One region of the Caproicibacterium sp. XB2 genome, then DNA from elsewhere that is predicted to be linked to it. Evidence: predicted binding sites of a transcription regulator. Region 1 holds the regulator's gene; the other holds the start of a gene.
What was found. Region 1 encodes Rex, which represses fermentation and respiration genes when NADH is low (regulators of the CRP and FNR family bind a similar motif). Its sites were predicted from a motif close to ATTGTTAANNNNTTAACAAT; they were not measured.

Region 1 (9,479 bases):
GCCATTTTATTATACCTCCAAATACGTGGAAATCATCAGTTTACCAAAGCAGAACGGAAGCTTATTTGTAAGGAATCAGGCGCTTCACGTGTGCTGTGTTGGTCTTGTCAGCTACGCAGGTGCCGCGCATGCTGCGCTTATACTTTGCACCCTTGTCATGACCGTTCAGAAAGTGGCCCATGTTTGCGTGGGCACGGATGACTTTTCCGTTTTTAGAGAGTTTGAAGCGCTTCTTTGCGCCGGAATGCGTTTTGATCTTAGGCATAATAAGGATCCTCCTTAATTTTCCAGGGTAATTCCCTTTTACTCAGCTTTTTTTGCCTTACCAGCAAACTTTTTCGCGGCATTTTCAGCAGGCTTAGCACCAGGACGGGCAACCGGCCGAACAGCAAGGAACATCAGCATATTACGGCCTTCTAACTTTGCGGGCTTTTCAACAACAGCGTATTCGTTCAGCGCTTCGGCGAATTTTTTCATAATGGTATAGCCCTGCTCCGGATGGCCCATTTCACGGCCACGGAAGCGAATGGAAGCCTTTACTTTGTTACCCTCTTTTAAGAAACGGATAGCATGATTCAGCTTGGTTTCAAAGTCATGGGTGTCGATATTTAAAGACAGGCGTACCTCTTTAATTTCGACAATATGCTGATTTTTACGTGATTCTTTTTCCCGCTTTGCCTGTTCAAAGCGGTATTTTCCGTAGTCAATTACCTTGCAGACAGGTGGTTTTGCCTGTGGGGCAATTTTGACCAGATCCAGATCTTTGGAGTAGGCCAGCTGCCGCGCCTGTGCGGCCGGCATAATACCCAGCTGATGGCCCTCCGCGTCTACTACACGGACCTCCCGGTCACGGATATCATCATTGATCTGCAGTTCCCTGTTGCTAATTGTTAAGCACCTCCACAAAAAGTTTGTCAGAATAAACAACGCGCAAGCAGAAATTTCCGCCCGCGCGCAACACAACAATCCCCAAAAGGTTAGGATCATAATATTGACCCAAGACGGACGGCACCGCTTAGGTGTGGGCATAACTACCCCGCTTTGTTTTGACTGTATTATTATAACACAACGGCGCAGTTTGTCAAGCCCTACTTCCGCTTTTTCTATCAACGCGTACATATATGTATTTTTCGCAATATCTGCATAAAAATTCCATTTGATGGTTCTATTCTTTGTGAATGGATTGACAAGCAGACGCTTTTTGTGGATAATAGAAAGCAGTATTTGTTGCTTTCATCCGGTATAACGCACATGACAAAACTAAAGATTTGTCCTGCTGCACTTTTTGCGGCCATGCTGCCTGTACATTTTCATCTATTCTATCTATCCATATATATTATAAAGGGTTAAGGGTTATAGAATAGAAAAAATAGGCAGCCAGAAAAGGGTGCAGCAGCAAAGGGGGATTTTTACACATGGGTCTGACCATTGCACAAAAAATCATTAAAAGTCATCTGGTGTCCGGCAACATGACTGTCAGCAGCGACATCGGGCTACATATTGACCAGACACTGACACAGGACGCAACCGGAACCATGGCATATCTGGAATTTGAGGCAATGGGGATTGACCGCGTCAAAACCGAAAAAAGTGTTGCCTATATTGACCACAATACCCTGCAAACCGGTTTTGAAAACGCGGATGACCATCGCTTTATTCAGACAACCGCCCAAAAACACGGCATCTGGTTTTCACGCCCGGGCAACGGTATTTGTCACCAGGTACACTTGGAACGCTTTGGTGTCCCCGGAAAAACACTGATTGGCTCGGACAGCCACACCCCCACCGGCGGCGGCATTGGCATGCTGGCCATTGGTGCCGGCGGATTGGACGTAGCGGTCGCCATGGGTGGCGGTGCCTATCATATCAATATGCCAAAAATGCTGCGCGTCAATCTGACCGGAAAACTGCCCGCATGGGTCAGCGCCAAGGATATTATTCTGAAAGTGCTGCAGGTTCTGACCGTAAAAGGCGGCGTTGGCAAAATTGTAGAATATGCCGGTGAGGGCGTTTCCACCCTAACCGTTCCGGAACGTGCAACCATTACAAATATGGGTGCAGAACTGGGTGCTACCACCAGCATCTTCCCCAGCGATGAAGTGACACGTGAATTTTTGGCGGCACAAGGCCGTGATGCGGACTGGAAGCCACTTGCCTCGGATCCGGACGCTGTGTATGATGAGGAGATTACGATTGACCTCTCCTCCCTGGAACCAATGGCAGCCTGCCCACACAGTCCGGACAACGTGCGCACTGTGCGCGAACTGGCCGGCATGAAAATTGACCAGGTCTGCATCGGCTCCTGCACCAATTCTTCCTATCTGGATATGATGCGTGTTGCTTCTATATTAAAAGGAAAAACCGTTGCGAACAACGTAAGTCTTGCGATTGCTCCCGGCAGCAAGCAGGTCTACAATATGCTGGCAAAGAACGGCGCGCTGGGCGACATCATCGGCGCGGGCGCACGCGTACTGGAGTGTGCCTGCGGACCGTGCATTGGCATGGGGCAGTCCCCCAACAGTGCTGGAATTTCCCTGCGTACATTCAACCGCAATTTTGAAGGCCGCAGCGGTACGAAAGACGGCCAGATTTATCTGGTCAGCCCGGAAACCGCGGCAGCCAGTGCTCTGGCCGGCGTGATGACGGACCCGCGGACACTCGGTGCGGAAAATGCCATTGCACTGCCAAAGACATTCCTCATTAACGACAATATGGTTATTGCCCCTGCTTCTCCGGAAGAAGCAAAAAATGTGGAAGTTCTGCGTGGACCAAACATCAAGCCGTTTCCGTCTACCACAGCGCTGGCACCTTCTATAGAGGCCAAGGCACTGCTGAAAGTCGGCGACAATATTACAACTGACCATATTATGCCGGCCGGTGCAAAAATTCTTCCTTATCGCAGCAATATTCCGCGTCTGTCTGATTTCTGCTTTACGGTATGTGACCCAGATTTTCCGGAGCGTGCCCGCAAGTATAAAAAGGGCATTATCGTCGGCGGACATAACTATGGCCAGGGTTCCTCCCGTGAACACGCCGCTTTGGTTCCCCTGTACCTCGGCATTAAGGCAGTACTGGTCAAGAGCTTTGCCCGCATCCACTGTGCTAACCTCGTGAATGCCGGAATTGTGCCGCTGGTGTTTCAGAACCAGAACGATTACGACCAGATAGACCAGATGGACGAGCTTTCTCTGCCGAATATCCGCGCCGAGTTGGAAAGCGGCCTGCCCGTAACGGTAAAGAATGAAACCAAAGGATTTGCTTTCCACGCGGACTCCCCTCTGACGGACCGCCAGAGGAAGATGATTCTGGCCGGTGGCCTGCTTAACTATACGAAAGCAAAACATCATTCTGTATGAATGTACAGAAATCGTATTCCCAGCGCGGCGGCCTTTCTGCCAGCACCATCAAGTGGTTTGCTGTTTTTTGTATGGCCATTGACCATATTGCGTGGGCCTTTGTCCCAACGTTTTCTGCTGTGGGAATTGTCATGCACGCTTTCGGCCGCATTACGGCCCCGTGTATGTGCTTTTTTCTGACGGAAGGATATGTTCATACGCATGACATTCGCCGTTATCTGCTGCGAATGGGCATTTTTGCGCTGCTCTCGTGGCCGTGCTTTGTGTTCTTTGAGCGTGGCCCCGGCATATGGGCGCTGGAGCCCGGCATGATTTGGTCACTGTTCTTTTCCCTGCTGGCCATTACAGCCGTTGACCGGCTGAAGGGACCTGTCCCTAAAATGCTGGCTGTCGCAGGCTGTATGCTGGCTACCCTAGTGGGCGACTGGCCTTTGTTCTGTGTTGCCTTTACACTGGTATTTTGGCTGGAACGCGGGCAGTTTTACAGGCAGGCAGCCGGCTTTGCCGCAGCCGCTGTATTGATGGCGCTCTTTTATGCCAGTGATAACGCCACACAGGCGGTTTCACCGCGCTGGTTTTTTCTACAGCTCTGCGTACTGCTGGCTCTGTTCCCGCTTTCCCGTTACAACGGAACCCGCGGCGATGAGCGGCACCCGAAATGCAGCAAATGGGGATTTTACATTTTTTACCCGGCACATCTTTTCCTGCTGGGTATCCTTCGGTACTTTGTATTTGTATAAATGATAAGAAGTGAAAAGACAGACACAGCATCTGCCCGGGAGGTACTTATGGAAAAAATCCAGATGAAAACGCCGCTGGTCGAAATGGACGGCGATGAAATGACCCGCATCCTGTGGAAACTGATTAAACAGATTCTTTTGGAACCATATATTGACCTAAAAACTGATTATTACGACCTTGGCCTGAAGCATCGCGACGAAACAGAAGATAAGGTAACGGTGGACGCCGCAGAAGCTACTAAAAAATACGGTGTCGGCGTAAAGTGTGCCACCATTACCCCGAACTCTGCCCGTATGAAAGAATACAATCTGCACCAGATGTGGAAAAGCCCAAACGGTACCATTCGGGCAATTCTGGATGGCACTGTGTTCCGCGCACCGGTTTTGGTAAAAGGTGTAACGCCATTTATTCCAACCTGGAAAAGGCCCATCACGATTGCACGTCATGCCTATGGTGACCTATACAAGAATGTGGAGCTATCCGTTCCGGCCGGTGCCAAAGCAGAACTGGTTGTAACCGATAAAGACGGCAAAGAAACACGCCGGACCATTCACGACTTTGACGGCGCCGGTATCGTACAGGGACTGCATAATTTGGACGGGTCTATTGCTTCCTTTGCGCAGGCGTGCTTTAACTATGCACTTGCTACACATCAGGACCTGTGGTTCGCTGCAAAAGATACCATCTCTAAAATTTATGACCATCGCTTCAAGGACATTTTCCAGGAAATTTATGAGAAAGAATATCAGAAGAAATTTGAAAAAGCGGGCATCACCTATTTCTATACATTGATCGATGATGCTGTGGCACGTGTCATCCGCAGTAACGGCGGCTTCATCTGGGCCTGCAAAAACTATGACGGCGACGTAATGAGCGACATGGTCGCTACTGCTTTTGGCAGCCTTGCCATGATGACCAGCGTGCTGGTTTCCCCCACCGGTGAATATGAGTATGAAGCAGCACACGGCACGGTACAGCGTCACTATTATAAATATTTGAAAGGTGAACCGACCAGCACCAACAGCATTGCTACCCTGTTTGCATGGACAGGTGCCCTGCGCAAGCGCGGTGAGCTGGACTGTCTGCCGAACCTGATGAGTTTTGCCGGCAAACTGGAAAAGGCCGCTATACAGACGATTGAAGACGGTATTATGACCGGCGATATGTATCGGCTTTCTACCCTGCGCAACAAGAAAAAGGTTGGCACAGAGGAATTCCTTCAGGAAATCAATGTCCATCTGCAGGAATTGCTGCAGGCATAATGAAACAGAACTTTTATTTTTGACGACTGCGGCCGTCTGCGGAAAGAAGGTGTATGCAATATGCCAAAGCGTTCTAAAATTTCTATGTCTGTTATCCGACGTCTCCCGCGGTATTATCGCTTTTTGAACCAGTTGGACCAGGACGGCGTAACTCGTATTTCTTCAACAGAGCTATCCGCTCGGCTCGGTTTGACCGCCTCACAGATTCGTCAGGACCTGAACTGCTTCGGTGGCTTTGGACAGCAGGGCTATGGCTATATGGTGCACCAGCTCGCCGGAGAGATAGGCCACATTCTGGGGGTAGAACATCGCTACCGTACAGTGATTTTCGGTGCCGGCAATATCGGGCACGCCATTGCTGCCCAGATGGACTTTGGAGAACTCGGATTTCAGTTGATTGGTATCTTTGATAATGACCCGCAGAAAATAGGCACTGTACTTCACGGCATAGAAGTAATGGACCTTGTTTGGTTCCAGGATTTCTACAAGAAGTATGTGCCGGAAATGGCCGCACTGTGTATTCCCCGTTCTGCCATAGAGGAAACCGTCAGCTTTCTGTACGGTCTGGGAATTCGCAATTACTGGAATTTCAGTCACTACGATATTTCCATGAAATATCCGGATGCTGTGGTGGAAAATGTTCACCTGAACGACAGTCTGCTGACACTGTGCTATGAAATCAGCCATCATGACAAAGCGAAAAAGCCCGTAGCATTGCTAAAGCACGAAAAATAACAAAAATAAAGCATAAGGAAACGGCCGGTACAGAGGAAAATTCTTCTGTACCGGCCGTTCTGTATAAAATGTAGTTGTATAAACGTTTATGCGTCCTTATGGTTGTTAGTATGATGATATTCCTTCGCCGCAGCTACCAAGCCCTTAAAGAGCGGATGCGGGCGGTTTGGGCGGGACTTGAACTCCGGATGGAACTGGCTGCCGATGAAAAATGGATGCGAATCAATCTCCATCATTTCCACAATACGGTCGTCCGGACTCTTTCCGCAGAATGTAATGCCTGCTTCTTCCATACGGGTACGGTAATCGTTGTTGACCTCAAAGCGGTGACGGTGACGTTCGTAAATCAGCGGCACATTGTCATACAGCTTCGCAGCCAGTGTACTGGGTGTCAGCTTGCAGGGATATTTGCCAAGACGCATGGTACCGCCAAGCTGTTCCACATCTTTCTGCTCCGGCATCAGGTCAATAACATGGTTCTGGCTCTGCGGGTCAAACTCGGCAGAATTTGCGTCGGCAATGCCCATAACATCACGGGCATATTCCACAATACTCAACTGCATACCCAGGCAGATGCCAAGGAACGGCACATTGTTTTCACGTGCCCAGCGAATAGCAACAATCATACCCTCGATACCGCGCTCGCCAAATCCACCCGGCACCAGCACGCCGTCTGCATCTTTCAGCGTCTGCGCTACATTGTCCTCAGTAATTTTTTCGGAGTCAATCCAGAGGATATTCACCTTGACCTTGTTGCCAATTCCGCCGTGTGTCAGCGCTTCTGCAACGCTTAAATAAGCATCACGCAGTTCCACATACTTGCCGACCAGCGCAATGTTAATGCTGTCCGTCAGGGAAAGTGCTGTATGCACCATGCTAATCCAATCCGAAAGGTCTGGGCCGCGGGTGTCCAGCGACAGGCGGCGGCAGACGATATCGTCAAGTTTCTCTTCATGCAATGCCAGCGGTACTTCGTACAGCAGTGGCAAATCCAAATTTTCAATAACACAGTCCTCACGGACATTGCAGAACAAAGCAATCTTCTGTTTAATATCATCGCCAATGGGGTGCTCGGAACGCAGGACGATAACGTCAGGCTGAATGCCGATAGACAAAAGTTCCTTAACGCTGTGCTGTGTTGGTTTGGATTTATGCTCATGGGAACAGTTCAGATACGGAACCAGTGTTACATGGATAAACAAGCAGTTTTCACGGCCGACTTCCGTTGCAAACTGCCGAATAGCCTCCAGAAACGGCTGGCTTTCAATATCGCCGACAGTACCGCCGATTTCTACAATCGCTACATCTACATTGTCGCGGCTGGCCGCAATGCGCTCCTTAATCTCATTGGTAATATGCGGAATGACCTGTACGGTGCCGCCGCCGTAGTCGCCATTGCGCTCTTTCTGAATGACATTGTAGTAAACACGTCCAGAGGTAACATTGCTGTTCTGTGTGAGGCTTTCGTCAATAAAGCGCTCATAATGGCCGAGGTCAAGGTCTGTTTCCGCTCCGTCATCTGTTACAAAGACCTCGCCGTGCTGAAAAGGATTCATTGTGCCAGGGTCCACATTTAGGTACGGGTCAAACTTCTGCATGGTCACACGCAGGCCGCGTGCCTTTAGCAGACGGCCCAGAGAGGCCGCCGTGATTCCTTTGCCCAGTCCCGAAACGACGCCACCTGTGACAAAAATATACTTTGCTCCCATAATGTCCTCCATCCGTATTGATTTGCGCTTTCGCCAGGATTCGATAAAAAACAATAACTTATAAATTATATCGCTATGCGGGCCCGCTTGTCAAGGTAAAAAAGGAACAAGCCTGCCCGCTGCACAAAAAAGGCGCAGCCGGGAAAATCTCCCGGCCGCGTCGCTGCGGTTTTCTTACAAAACAGCGTCCAGCATTTTGCGGTAATCGTCAATGGGGAACGCACCGACACGGCTGTCCGCAGGTGCACCATCCCGAAAAACATATACGGTTGGAATACTCATGATGTTGTACTTTTCGGCCAGTTTCTGATTCTGGTCAACATCCACTTTCATTACGGTGACGCGGCCGCTGTACTCTTGGGCCAGCTGCTCAATCGTAGGGGCCAGCATCCGGCACGGACCACACCATGTAGCCCAGAAATCGCACAGAACCACTTTATTCTCTTTCAGGGTTTTGTCAAAGGAAGCCTCATCTGCATGAATGACATCTGCCATTATTCTTACCGTCCTTTCCATTTGTACTGTTAGTTTATCAGAATAACCGGATTTTATGAAAAATTCATTCCGGCTGAATTGATTTATTGATAGGCTTCTAGCGAAGCTTTGATGATTTTAATCGCGGTTGTCGGTTTATCGCTGCTGTCCACTGGAGCAGCGGCAATCTTGTCTACCACATCCATACCGTCATACACCTGCGCAAAAACGGAATGGCCGCGCGGCGGCGTAAAGGCGTTGTAGGCACCATCCAAATTTGGGTTTCCACCCTGCTTCTGATACAGTGCCTTGTAGGCGCTTGTCAGCTTATTTGTATTCAAAATAGTGTACTGTGTCTGGGCAATTTGCGGCCACTGGCTCTTGTCATAAGACTGCAGCTGCTGGTATACAGAAGCCGCCTGCTGCCATGTGCTTTCGTTGACTGGTCCGGCCTGGTTAATGAAAAACTGGCTGCCATTTGTGTTGTATCCGCCGTTCGCCATGGCAACTGAGCCGCGCAGGTTGACTAAGTTGGCATTAAACTCATCTTCAAACGTACCGCCCCATACGCTTTTGCCGCCGGTGCCGTCCCCTTTGGGATCACCGGTCTGAACCATAAAATCTTTTATCACACGGTGAAAGGTCAAGCCATTGTAGTACCCCTTTTGAATGAGACCCTCAAAATTTTGTACGGTCTTAGGTGCTGCCTGCGGGAATAAGCGCAGGCGGATCGTCCCCATGGAAGTCTGCAAAACGGCTACTTTCTCCCCTGCCGTTGGTTTTTCCAGTTGGTAACCCAGCTGCTTGCCATCATTTGGCTGCACAGCACTGATGCCGGAAGAAGTGCTTTGGCTGGACAATGCCTGTGAGGAAGCCGCATCCGAGGATGCTGAACTGCCGCAGCCCGCCGCAGAAAGTGCAAACAGCAGCGCCATTATGCCGCAGGCAAAACGCTTTTTTATCTGCATGAAATCTATCATCTTCTCTTTCCTATATTGTCAGAAAGGCGACTATATTGGCCGCTGTCCTGCAATGAAATCCATTTTACAAAATTATCCGAAAAAAAGCAAGCCCTGTCCGCTGGAATTCGCGGACTTTCTGCCGCATATAAGTAAAAGACAGCAGCAAAAAAGGAGGTAGTCTAATGTTTGGATATGAACCCGAGGGCTGGCGGATAAACCGAGTGGAAAATCGTGCAGCGC
Region 2 (9,479 bases), 120 kb from region 1:
CACGCGGCTGCAGCATATCCGCCAGAATGGTCCAGTCCTTTTCAGCATCTCCGAATACCTCGCGGAAGTAAGGCATGGATTTCTGAATAAAGGTTTCTTTTGGCATTTTCTTAATATACTCGCCGTTCATCCACGCAAGCTTGTCATAATCAAAGATAGCCGGACTTTTGCTGATACCGTCAATGCAGAACGCTTTTTCCAGTTCGGGAAGGGTAAACAGTTCCTGCGTGTCCTTTGGAGCCCAGCCGAGCAGAGCAATATAATTGATGATTGCCTTCGGCAAGTAGCCTTCTTTGACCAAATCGGCAAAACCGGTGGAGCCATGGCGCTTAGAAAGCTTGCTGGTGCTACCGTCCGGGTTGTGGCCCATAATCAGCGGCAGATGGATATATGTTGGCACCTGCCAGCCAAAGGCTTCATACAGCAGATTGTACTTTGGTGTACTAGTCAGGTATTCACAGCCGCGCACCACATGCGTAATGTGCATCAGGTGGTCGTCAATGACATTGGCAAAGTTGTAGGTCGGGTATCCGTCTGACTTAATTAGAATCTGGTCCTCCAGCTCGCTGTTCTCAATGGTGATGGTGCCAAACACGCTGTCCGTAAAGGAGGTGCTGCCTTCCAGCGGCATTTTCTGTCGAATGACCCATGGCTTGCCGGACTGCAGGAGCTGCTGCACTTCTGCCTGGGGCAGGTTGCGGCAGTGGCGGTCATAGCCGCCCAGACCGTTTTCATCATGCAGGGTAGCCAGACGTTCTTTGCTGCAGAAACAGTAGTATGCTTTTCCTTCTTTTACTAGCTGCTGCGCATAGGGCAGGTAGATGTTTTTGCGCTGGCTTTGCACATAGGGACCGTAAGGGCCGCCGACGTCTGGGCCCTCGTCGTGCTGCAGGCCTACCTGCTGCAGTGTATGATAAATAACGTCCGTGGCACCTTCCACGAAACGTTCCTGGTCCGTGTCTTCTATCCGAAGAACGAAGGTGCCACCCTGTGACTTTGCAATCAGATATTCAAACAGGGCAGTGCGCAGGTTTCCCACGTGCATAAAACCAGTGGGGCTTGGTGCAAAGCGGGTCCTGACAGTCTGTTTTTCCATAAAAAATTACCCCTTTTCATGTACGTCTTTCTATTATACCGAAAAAGGACACACAGTGCAATCTTATATTTCAGCTATTTCGGCAGCTCTCAGGTACTTTTTCCTCTGGCAGATGCGGCATAGGAGAAAACACAAAACTTAGTCTGTTTACCGCAGAAAAATGCGGATATTTTCATTTTTGTAATCAGGAAGTGGTCCTGCCTATAACCTGCCTATAAAAAGGTAGGACCTTTACGTATTCCAAAACAAGGGACAGGCGGCTTTCTGTGCCAGCCGGCAAAAAAACAATGCCAAAAAGGCAAAAGAGCACGAAATCCAACTTCTCATACAGATAAATTGTGTAAATGCCTAAAAATAAATCGTTCTTATAGAAAAATTACACAAGTGGTCGGACTTTCTCTTAAAAAAAGCAAATAAAAAGATATTGTTTCTGATTATTTATTAAAAATTTTAGAACTTTTTTAAAAATACGGGACAGAATGAAGAAAATATGATATAGTAAGCAATAAGCATTTAGACGAAAGCCGGGGGACCGAATGCGTAATTTTCGTGAAAACTTTGTAAAAAGTTTGCTAAAACTTTAACAAAATCCTTGCATTCGGCATCCGTTTGTGATATATTTAACTTGTGTTAAGAAGCTGCGTTGCCGAACCCGTAAATCGGGCGGCCAAACCAGCCTATTATAAAGCAAAGCCATATAAATGAATGGAGGAAACAAAGATGTCTAGAAAAATCGTATTAGCAGGTGCCTGCCGTACGCCTATCGGAAAAATGGGCGGCATGTTCGTGAATACCTACACCCCTGAACTGGCTACTATCGTAGTTAAGGAAGCTCTGAAGCGTTCCGGTGTTCCAGCAGAGGCTGTTGATGAAGTTATCCTGGGCTGCGTGTTCCAGGGCGGCATCGGCCAGAACGTTGCCCGTCAGGCTGCTGTTTATGCAGGTATCCCGATTAGCACTCCTGCTTTCACACTGAACAACCTGTGCGGCTCCGGTCTGAAGAGCATCAACGTTGCTGCAGGCCTCATTCAGGCTGGCCAGGCTGACATTATTGTCGCCGGCGGCGCTGAGAACATGTCCAACGCTCCTTATCTGCTGAAAAAAGCACGTTTTGGCTATCGCCTGAACGACGGTGTTCTCATTGACTCCATGCAGAACGATGGTCTGTGGGATACTTTCCATCATTATCCTATGGGCATCACTGCTGAAAATGTTGCTGAGAAGTATGGTATCACCCGTGAGATGCAGGATGAATTCTCCGCAAACAGCCAGCAGAAGTGCCAGAAGGCTCTTGCTGCCGGCAAGTTCAACGATGAAATCGTTCCGGTCGAAGTCAAGCAGAGAAAGAAGACCGTTCTGATTGACAAGGATGAAGCCCCGCGTGCTGGCATTACTGCTGAAAGCATTTCCGGTTTGAAACCTTGCTTCAAAGAGGGCGGCACTGTTACCGCTGCTAACTCCTCCGGCATCAACGATGCAGCTTCCGCTGTTGTCGTAATGACAGAAGAAAAGGCCAAAGAGCTGGGCGTCAAGCCATTGGCTTTTTGGATTGACGGTGCTTCTGCTGGTGTTGATCCGGCTTACATGGGCTTGGGCCCGATCGACGCAACCAAGAAAGTTATGAAACACAGTGGCATGTCCGTAAAGGATATGGACCTCGTCGAAGCAAACGAAGCATTTGCTGCACAGTCCATCGAAGTCTGCCGCGAACTGAACTTCGATATGGACAAGGTCAACGTCAACGGCGGCGCTATCGCATTGGGCCATCCGGTTGGCTGCTCTGGCTGCCGTATCTTGACAACCCTGATGTACGAAATGCAGAGAAGACAGAGCGAGTATGGTCTGGCTACTCTGTGTGTTGGCGGCGGCATGGGTGTTGCTACAATCGTTAAGAGATACGAATAATCTCTTTCTGGAATTGTATTGTAAAGAGGGCTGTTAATAATGAGCTATGTAAAATATGAACAGAAAGACTTTGTCGGCATTATCACCATCGACCGCGAGAAATCCCTCAACGCCTTAAATCCTGAAGTGCTGGCTGACTTGGAAGCTGTCGTTGACGCTATTGATGCGGACAAGACCCGCTGCGTAATCGTTACAGGTGCTGGTAAAAAGGCATTTGTTGCTGGCGCAGATATTGGTGCCATGAGCACCATGGGCCCTGCAGAGGGCCGCGCATTCAGCGCAAACGGCAACGATGTTTTCCGTAAAATTGAAAAGTTGCCGATGCCTGTTATCGCTGCAATCAACGGTTATGCACTCGGCGGCGGCTGCGAGCTGTCCCTGAGCTGCGACATCCGCATTGCTGCTGACAACGCTGTTTTCGGACAGCCTGAAGCTGGTCTGGGCATTACCCCCGGCTTTGGCGGCACACAGCGTCTTGCCCGTACCATTGGTGTAGGCAAGGCCAAGGAAATGATTTATACTGCCCGCAATATTAAGGCTGACGATGCTTATCGTGTGGGTCTGGTCAATGCCGTTTACCCGTTAGACCAGCTTATGGATGAGGCCATGAAGATGGCTCAGCGTATTGCCGGCAATGCACCTATCGCTGTCCGTCAGTGCAAGAAGGCCATTAACATGGGCCTGCAGATGGATATTGATACGGCAGCTTCTTTTGAGCCGGAAATGTTTGCTGCATGCTGTGGCACACAGGACCAGCACAACGCGATGACTGCTTTCTGCGAGAAGCGGAAGCACGATCCGTTTATCAACAAGTAATTGTTGCACATTTCTAAAAAATTTGAATCTTGATTGGAGGATTTTCTCATGATCGTTGGCATTATTGGTGCCGGAACCATGGGCTCCGGAATTGCACAGGCTTTTGCTCAGACAGATGGTTATGAAGTTCGTCTTTGCGACGTGAAACCCGAATGGGCTGCAGGCGGCAAGGGCAAGATCCAGAAGAGCCTGGATCATCTGGTAAAGAAGGGCAAAATGGATCAGGCACGCGAGGATGCTATCCTTGCAAAAGTCACAACCGGCACAAATGAAATTGCTGCTGACTGTGATCTGATTGTTGAAGCTGCTCTGGAAAAGATGGACATTAAGCAGGGTATCTTCAAACAGTTGGACGAACTCTGCAAACCCGAGTGCATCTTCTCTTCCAATACTTCTTCTCTGTCTATCACAGAGATTGGCCATGGCATCAAGCATCCGGTTATTGGTATGCATTTCTTCAACCCGGCTCCTGTTATGAAGCTGGTCGAAGTTATTGCCGGCATCAACACCCCGGACGAGGTTGTCGAGAAGGTTAAGGCAATTTCCAAGGAAATTGGCAAGACTCCGGTACAGGTTAAGGAAGCTCCTGGCTTCGTTGTTAACCGTATCCTGGTCCCGATGATTAACGAAGGCATTGTTGTGCTGTCCGAGGGCACTGCTACTGCTGAGGATATTGATACCGCTATGAAGCTGGGTGCAAACCATCCGATGGGCCCGCTGGCTCTGTCCGACCTTATCGGCAACGATATCGTCCTCGATGTTATGGAAGTCCTGTACAACGAGACTGGCGATTCCAAGTATCGTCCGGCTCCGCTGTTGCGCAAGATGGTCCGTGGCGGCCTGCTTGGCAGAAAGTCCGGCAAGGGCTTCTACGACTACACGAAGTAAGTTTTACACGAAGCACTTTGTTTCCATGTAACGTGTAACGGAAATTTCCCCGTGCTGTTCTGGCGCTATGTGAAGTCGAGCATATCCATTAGGCATAAGTTTCTTCTCCTATATTCATCGGATTCATGCAATGAACACTTTCGCGGCAGGTATTGTCCCTGTCGGATTGTTCCAAGCTGCTGTTGACATACAGAAGACTTTTTGGTAGATGACGATGGGGCATCAAGCAGCTCCTACTGCTGCGGAAGAGAAATTCCTATAAAAATCCGGCTGTGAAGAGAAATCCTTGCAGCCGGATTTTTCTGTGTTATAATAAAAAATGAGAATAAAAAGGCAAGGGGTAAATGCAATGCTGGAAAATGACTGGGAAGAGAAACAGATTGACGTTGACGCAAAGCTGCTGGCAAAAATCATCTTCAATAAGGAAACACCCAATTATCTTCCGCTGGAGCATGAGCGGGATAAAAATGTGAATGCACTGTATGCGGAACTGAAAACACTGTGGCAGCAGAACCGGCTGAATGAGGCGGAGGACCTTCTGTACGAAAAAATGGATACCCGCAATTATCGATATCTGGAAATGGGTATTGACTTTTATATGAAGTTAAACCAAAAAACTGATGCAGAACTGGATGCGGCAGACTTTGAGAGGTCAGAAATCGCTGACGGTATGAAAGAGCTTGTTCATCGGTTCAACATTACATTGCCGGCATAAAAAATGACTCCCGAAACAGTCGCTTCGGGAGTCGTTTTTTATGAACAAATAAATGATTGGATGGCCTAATTAAATTTTATTGCTTCTGCGCCAGATGCCCTGTTTCTCAGCAGCTTTAATCAGCTGTTCACGGAAGTCCGGATGAGCAATGCTAATCAGTCTTTCAGCACGGCCCCAGGCGGAAACACCTTTCAGGTTAACCATGCCGAATTCTGTTACGACATACTGTGTGTTGGGACGTGTATCCGTTGTAATGGAGCCGGGCTCCAGTACCGGCAGGATACGAGAGTGAGCCTTGCCCTGTTTGTCCATGAAAGTGGAGGAGCAGCACAGGAAGCTTTTACCACCGTGGGAGAGATAAGCACCCAGTACGAAGTCGAGTTGTCCGCCGGCACCGGAAATCTGGCGGAAGCCGCTGGATTCACCGTTTGCCTGGCCATATAGGTCGATATTTACGATATTGTTAATGGAAATCATATTATCATGCTGACCGATGATACGGGGGTCATTGACATAGTCAACCGGCATTGCCATGCAGGAGGCGTTATCATCCAAATAGTCATACATTTCTTGATGACCGGAAGCAAATGCGTAGACCTGCATACCCGGGTTGACATTCTTTTTTCTGCCGTTGATGATGCCGCGCTCTGCCATTTTAACATAGGCATCAACATACATTTCTGTATGAACACCCAGGTCCTTCAGGTCAGACTCTGCCAGCAGGGAACCAACAGTGTTCGGCATGCCGCCAATACCCAGCTGCAGGCAGGCGCCGTTTGGAATCATCTTGACAATCTGTTTTGCCACGGCCAAATCCACTTCGGTGGAAGGCTTGGAGTCCGGCATACAGCGCACATATGGATCCTGCATTTCTACAATCGCGTCAACTTTGGAAATCGGAACACTTTCCTGATAACCGCCAAGGCAGCGCGGCAGCTTCGGGTTCACTTCCACGATGATGTGCTTTGCACGCTGGAAGACAGAGTATTGCATAGCACCGGAAGGACCAAAGCTGAAGTAGCCGTGTTTGTCCATGGGAGAAACCTGGCACATTGCTACATCGATGGGCGGCAGCTCATTGCGGTAGTAGCCGGGCATTTCAGAGAAGCGGTGCGGCACGGTGGTAATGAATCGTTTGGAAGCATAGTGACGCTCGGAACCTGTGTAGAACCAGGAATAAACGGAAAAGTGGTCCTGCGCGTCCGGAACATCAAAAATTTTCGGTGTTTCCATTTCAATGCCGACACGAACTTTTACGTCCTTCAGGTTTGGAATGTATTTTGCCAAAGCAATATCCAAATCGTGTACGGTACCGCAGTTAAAACCGTAGTCCACCCAGTCGCCGGATTTGACAGCCTGTACCGCTTTGTCAGCGGTCGTCAGTTTTTGTGCATATTCTTCTTGAAAACTCATGAATATCAACTGCCTTTCTTTTTTAAAGCAAAAATTGCGTTGCAGATGAACTGCGCTGCTTGTTAATAAAGTAACTATATTATAGCACTTTTTTACACAAAAGACAACAATCCGTTTATCGAATTGTTCTATATTTGTAAAAAAAGCACGACCTTTTTATACAAAAAAGCGAAGCTCTTTATGGCATTTTGTCGAACATATTTTTAGTCCTTGCACATGAATGCAGCGCTGCCGTACAATAAAAAGAGCAAACATTTATTTCCTGGAATAGGGTGAAAAATATGTCTTTGACAGAACGAAAAAATGAGCGGCTGCTGATAGTGCTGCAATTTTTAAGGCAGGAGGCTTCACCGGAACATCCACTGCCCATGCGTCGCATTCTGCTGGCACTGAAACGGAGGGGAATTGTCTGTGCAAGAAAAGCGGTTGGGCGGGATATAGCGGCTCTGCGCCGGTTTGGATACCCGATTGTGTTTACTCGTACACCGTACGCCGGCTATTATCTTACCTCCCGTGCGCTGAATACAGCCGAGGTGCGCATTCTGATTGATGCAGTGGATGCAGCCCCGTTTTTAACAGCGGATATGACAGAACAGCTTACCGAAAAATTACAGACATTGGTAAACCGGCGGGAACGTGCCGCACTGCAGAAACAAATCTATTATGACCCTAGCTGTAAACAGCAAAATACAGAAATCTGCTGCAGTATTGACGTTCTGCATCGGGCAATCGCGCAGGGAAGAAAAGTTTCCTTTTGGTACTACCACAGAACGCTGAAAAATAACCATATCCAGTTGAATGACGGGCGGCAGTTTGTCTTAAGTCCATATGCTCTTTTTTGGAAAAACGACCACTATTATTTGGCAGGCAATTACGAAAAATACAACACGGTCGGCAACTATCGGTTGGATCGCATGTACAAAGCCAAGATGCTGAAAAAGCCAGTCCGTCCTTTTTCAGAGGTTACCCCGTACCGTGAACGTTTCGATACAGCGGACTATCTGCACAGTGCGTTCTATTTGTATGGCGGCAAGGTGGAACAGCTGCTGCTGCGGTGTGACAGCAGTCTGTTGGACGTGCTGACAGACCGTTTTGGTTCGGAAGCAGAGGTGCTGGAAAGCAGCGGAGAAACATTCACCACACATGTACAGGTCCGTGTTAGTGAGGGTCTGTATGAATGGCTGCTGCAGTGCGGCGCGCGGCTGACAGTCTTGTCGCCGACTTATGTGCGGGACGAAATGCGCCACCGCATTCGTGATTTGTATAGCTTATATCGGCTTGCCGTGCCGGAAGAAGGCGGTGAGGAAGAGCCGCCGCAGGAAACGGACAGCTGAAACGCTTTACGAGAACCACATATGTTCTACAAAGATTTTGATGCCAATGCCAATCAGGACCAATCCACCGATAATCTGTGCTTTGCCTGTAAAGCGGTCACCGAATTTTTTGCCGATATATACACCGATATAGCATAAAACCAGTGTCACAACGCCAATTAAACAGACAGAAAGCAGCATCAACTGTGTGGTGGAGGCACCTACCGCACTGGGCAGCAGAATGCCGGTGGCCAGCGCGTCAATGCTGGTGGCTACCGCAAGCACCAGCAGCGTTCTGGTCGGAATGTTGTCCTGCAGACAGGCTTCACCGCCGTGACATTTGTGTGCCTCCCGCAGCATTTGAATGCCGATAATAGAAAGCAGAATCAGCGCAATCCAGTGGTCCACCGCATTGATGATGGAAGCGCCGGCCTTGCCAATCAGCCAGCCGATAATTGGCATTAGGGACTGAAACAGACCAAAGCATCCGGCAACTTTCAATGCAAAGGCGGGGCGCACTTTGCGGGTAACAGCGCCGTTTGCCAGGCTGACAGCAAAGGCGTCCATACTTAGCCCTACGGCAATGCCGATAAGGGAAACATAATCCATAAAAATCCTCCTTAAAAGGGACTTATTTCTTTATCATAGGAGGTGACATATCATTTGTCAATTCCTTTTATGTGGAAATTCGATATAGATATATATGTATAAAAGACAGCATACTTGAAAGCTTGTTTTTCGTCGTCGTCGGACAGTCAAAAATAGGGGAAGCAAATTGACTTTAGCACTGGAATATGCTAATCTATAGGACAATTAAAATGTTTGAATTAGAACAGGAGGCTTACCATGATAGCAGTCATTGATTATGGTGCGGGGAATCTGCAAAGTGTGCTGAAAGCCTTTCAGTACATTGGCAGCAGTGTACAAGTTACGGCAGACCCGGCTGTGCTGCGGATGGCGGATGCGGTAGTTTTGCCCGGTGTCGGTGCTTTTGCGGATGCCATGAGCCATTTGCGGGCGGCGGGACTGGTGGAAACCGTGCAGCAGCTGGCAGTTTCCGGCAAACCGTTCCTCGGCATCTGTCTTGGGCTGCAGCTGCTGTTTGAGAGCAGCGAAGAAGCACCGGGTGTGCCGGGATTGGGTATCCTGCGTGGGAAAATATGCCGCATTCCCGCCGGCCCGGGATTGAAAACGCCGCATATCGGTTGGAACAGCCTCCATGTATTGGATTGCTCCGGCATTTTTGCGGACCTGCCGAAAGAACCATATGTTTACTTTGTCCATTCTTATTATCTGAAAGCGGAGGACCGAAAAGTCGTGGCGGCCACTACAC

Region 2: ACIHKT_RS05790 (butyryl-CoA:acetate CoA-transferase) is a predicted target of Rex. The motif match lies at 6,892-6,911, and genes of this name have one in related genera.

The regions. Positions count from the first base shown of each region.
Region 1 covers NZ_CP173227.1:1,029,322-1,038,800, forward strand. Annotated here, with positions in the region: gene rplT (50S ribosomal protein L20) at 1-5, opposite strand, end outside; gene rpmI (50S ribosomal protein L35) at 62-265, opposite strand; gene infC (translation initiation factor IF-3) at 304-906, opposite strand; gene ACIHKT_RS04980 (aconitate hydratase) at 1,416-3,356, shown strand; gene ACIHKT_RS04985 (TraX family protein) at 3,353-4,096, shown strand; gene ACIHKT_RS04990 (NADP-dependent isocitrate dehydrogenase) at 4,145-5,359, shown strand; gene ACIHKT_RS04995 (redox-sensing transcriptional repressor Rex) at 5,420-6,094, shown strand; gene ACIHKT_RS05000 (CTP synthase) at 6,181-7,803, opposite strand; gene trxA (thioredoxin) at 7,978-8,319, opposite strand; gene ACIHKT_RS05010 (peptidylprolyl isomerase) at 8,382-9,245, opposite strand; gene ACIHKT_RS05015 (S1 RNA-binding domain-containing protein) at 9,422-9,479, shown strand, end outside.
Region 2 covers NZ_CP173227.1:1,149,615-1,159,093, reverse strand. Annotated here, with positions in the region: gene gltX (glutamate--tRNA ligase) at 1-1,096, opposite strand, end outside; gene ACIHKT_RS05810 (acetyl-CoA C-acetyltransferase) at 1,817-3,001, shown strand; gene ACIHKT_RS05805 (enoyl-CoA hydratase-related protein) at 3,041-3,817, shown strand; gene ACIHKT_RS05800 (3-hydroxybutyryl-CoA dehydrogenase) at 3,866-4,705, shown strand; gene ACIHKT_RS05795 (DUF6483 family protein) at 5,055-5,420, shown strand; gene ACIHKT_RS05790 (butyryl-CoA:acetate CoA-transferase) at 5,490-6,833, opposite strand; gene ACIHKT_RS05785 (helix-turn-helix transcriptional regulator) at 7,115-8,167, shown strand; gene ACIHKT_RS05780 (manganese efflux pump MntP family protein) at 8,174-8,755, opposite strand; gene hisH (imidazole glycerol phosphate synthase subunit HisH) at 8,993-9,479, shown strand, end outside.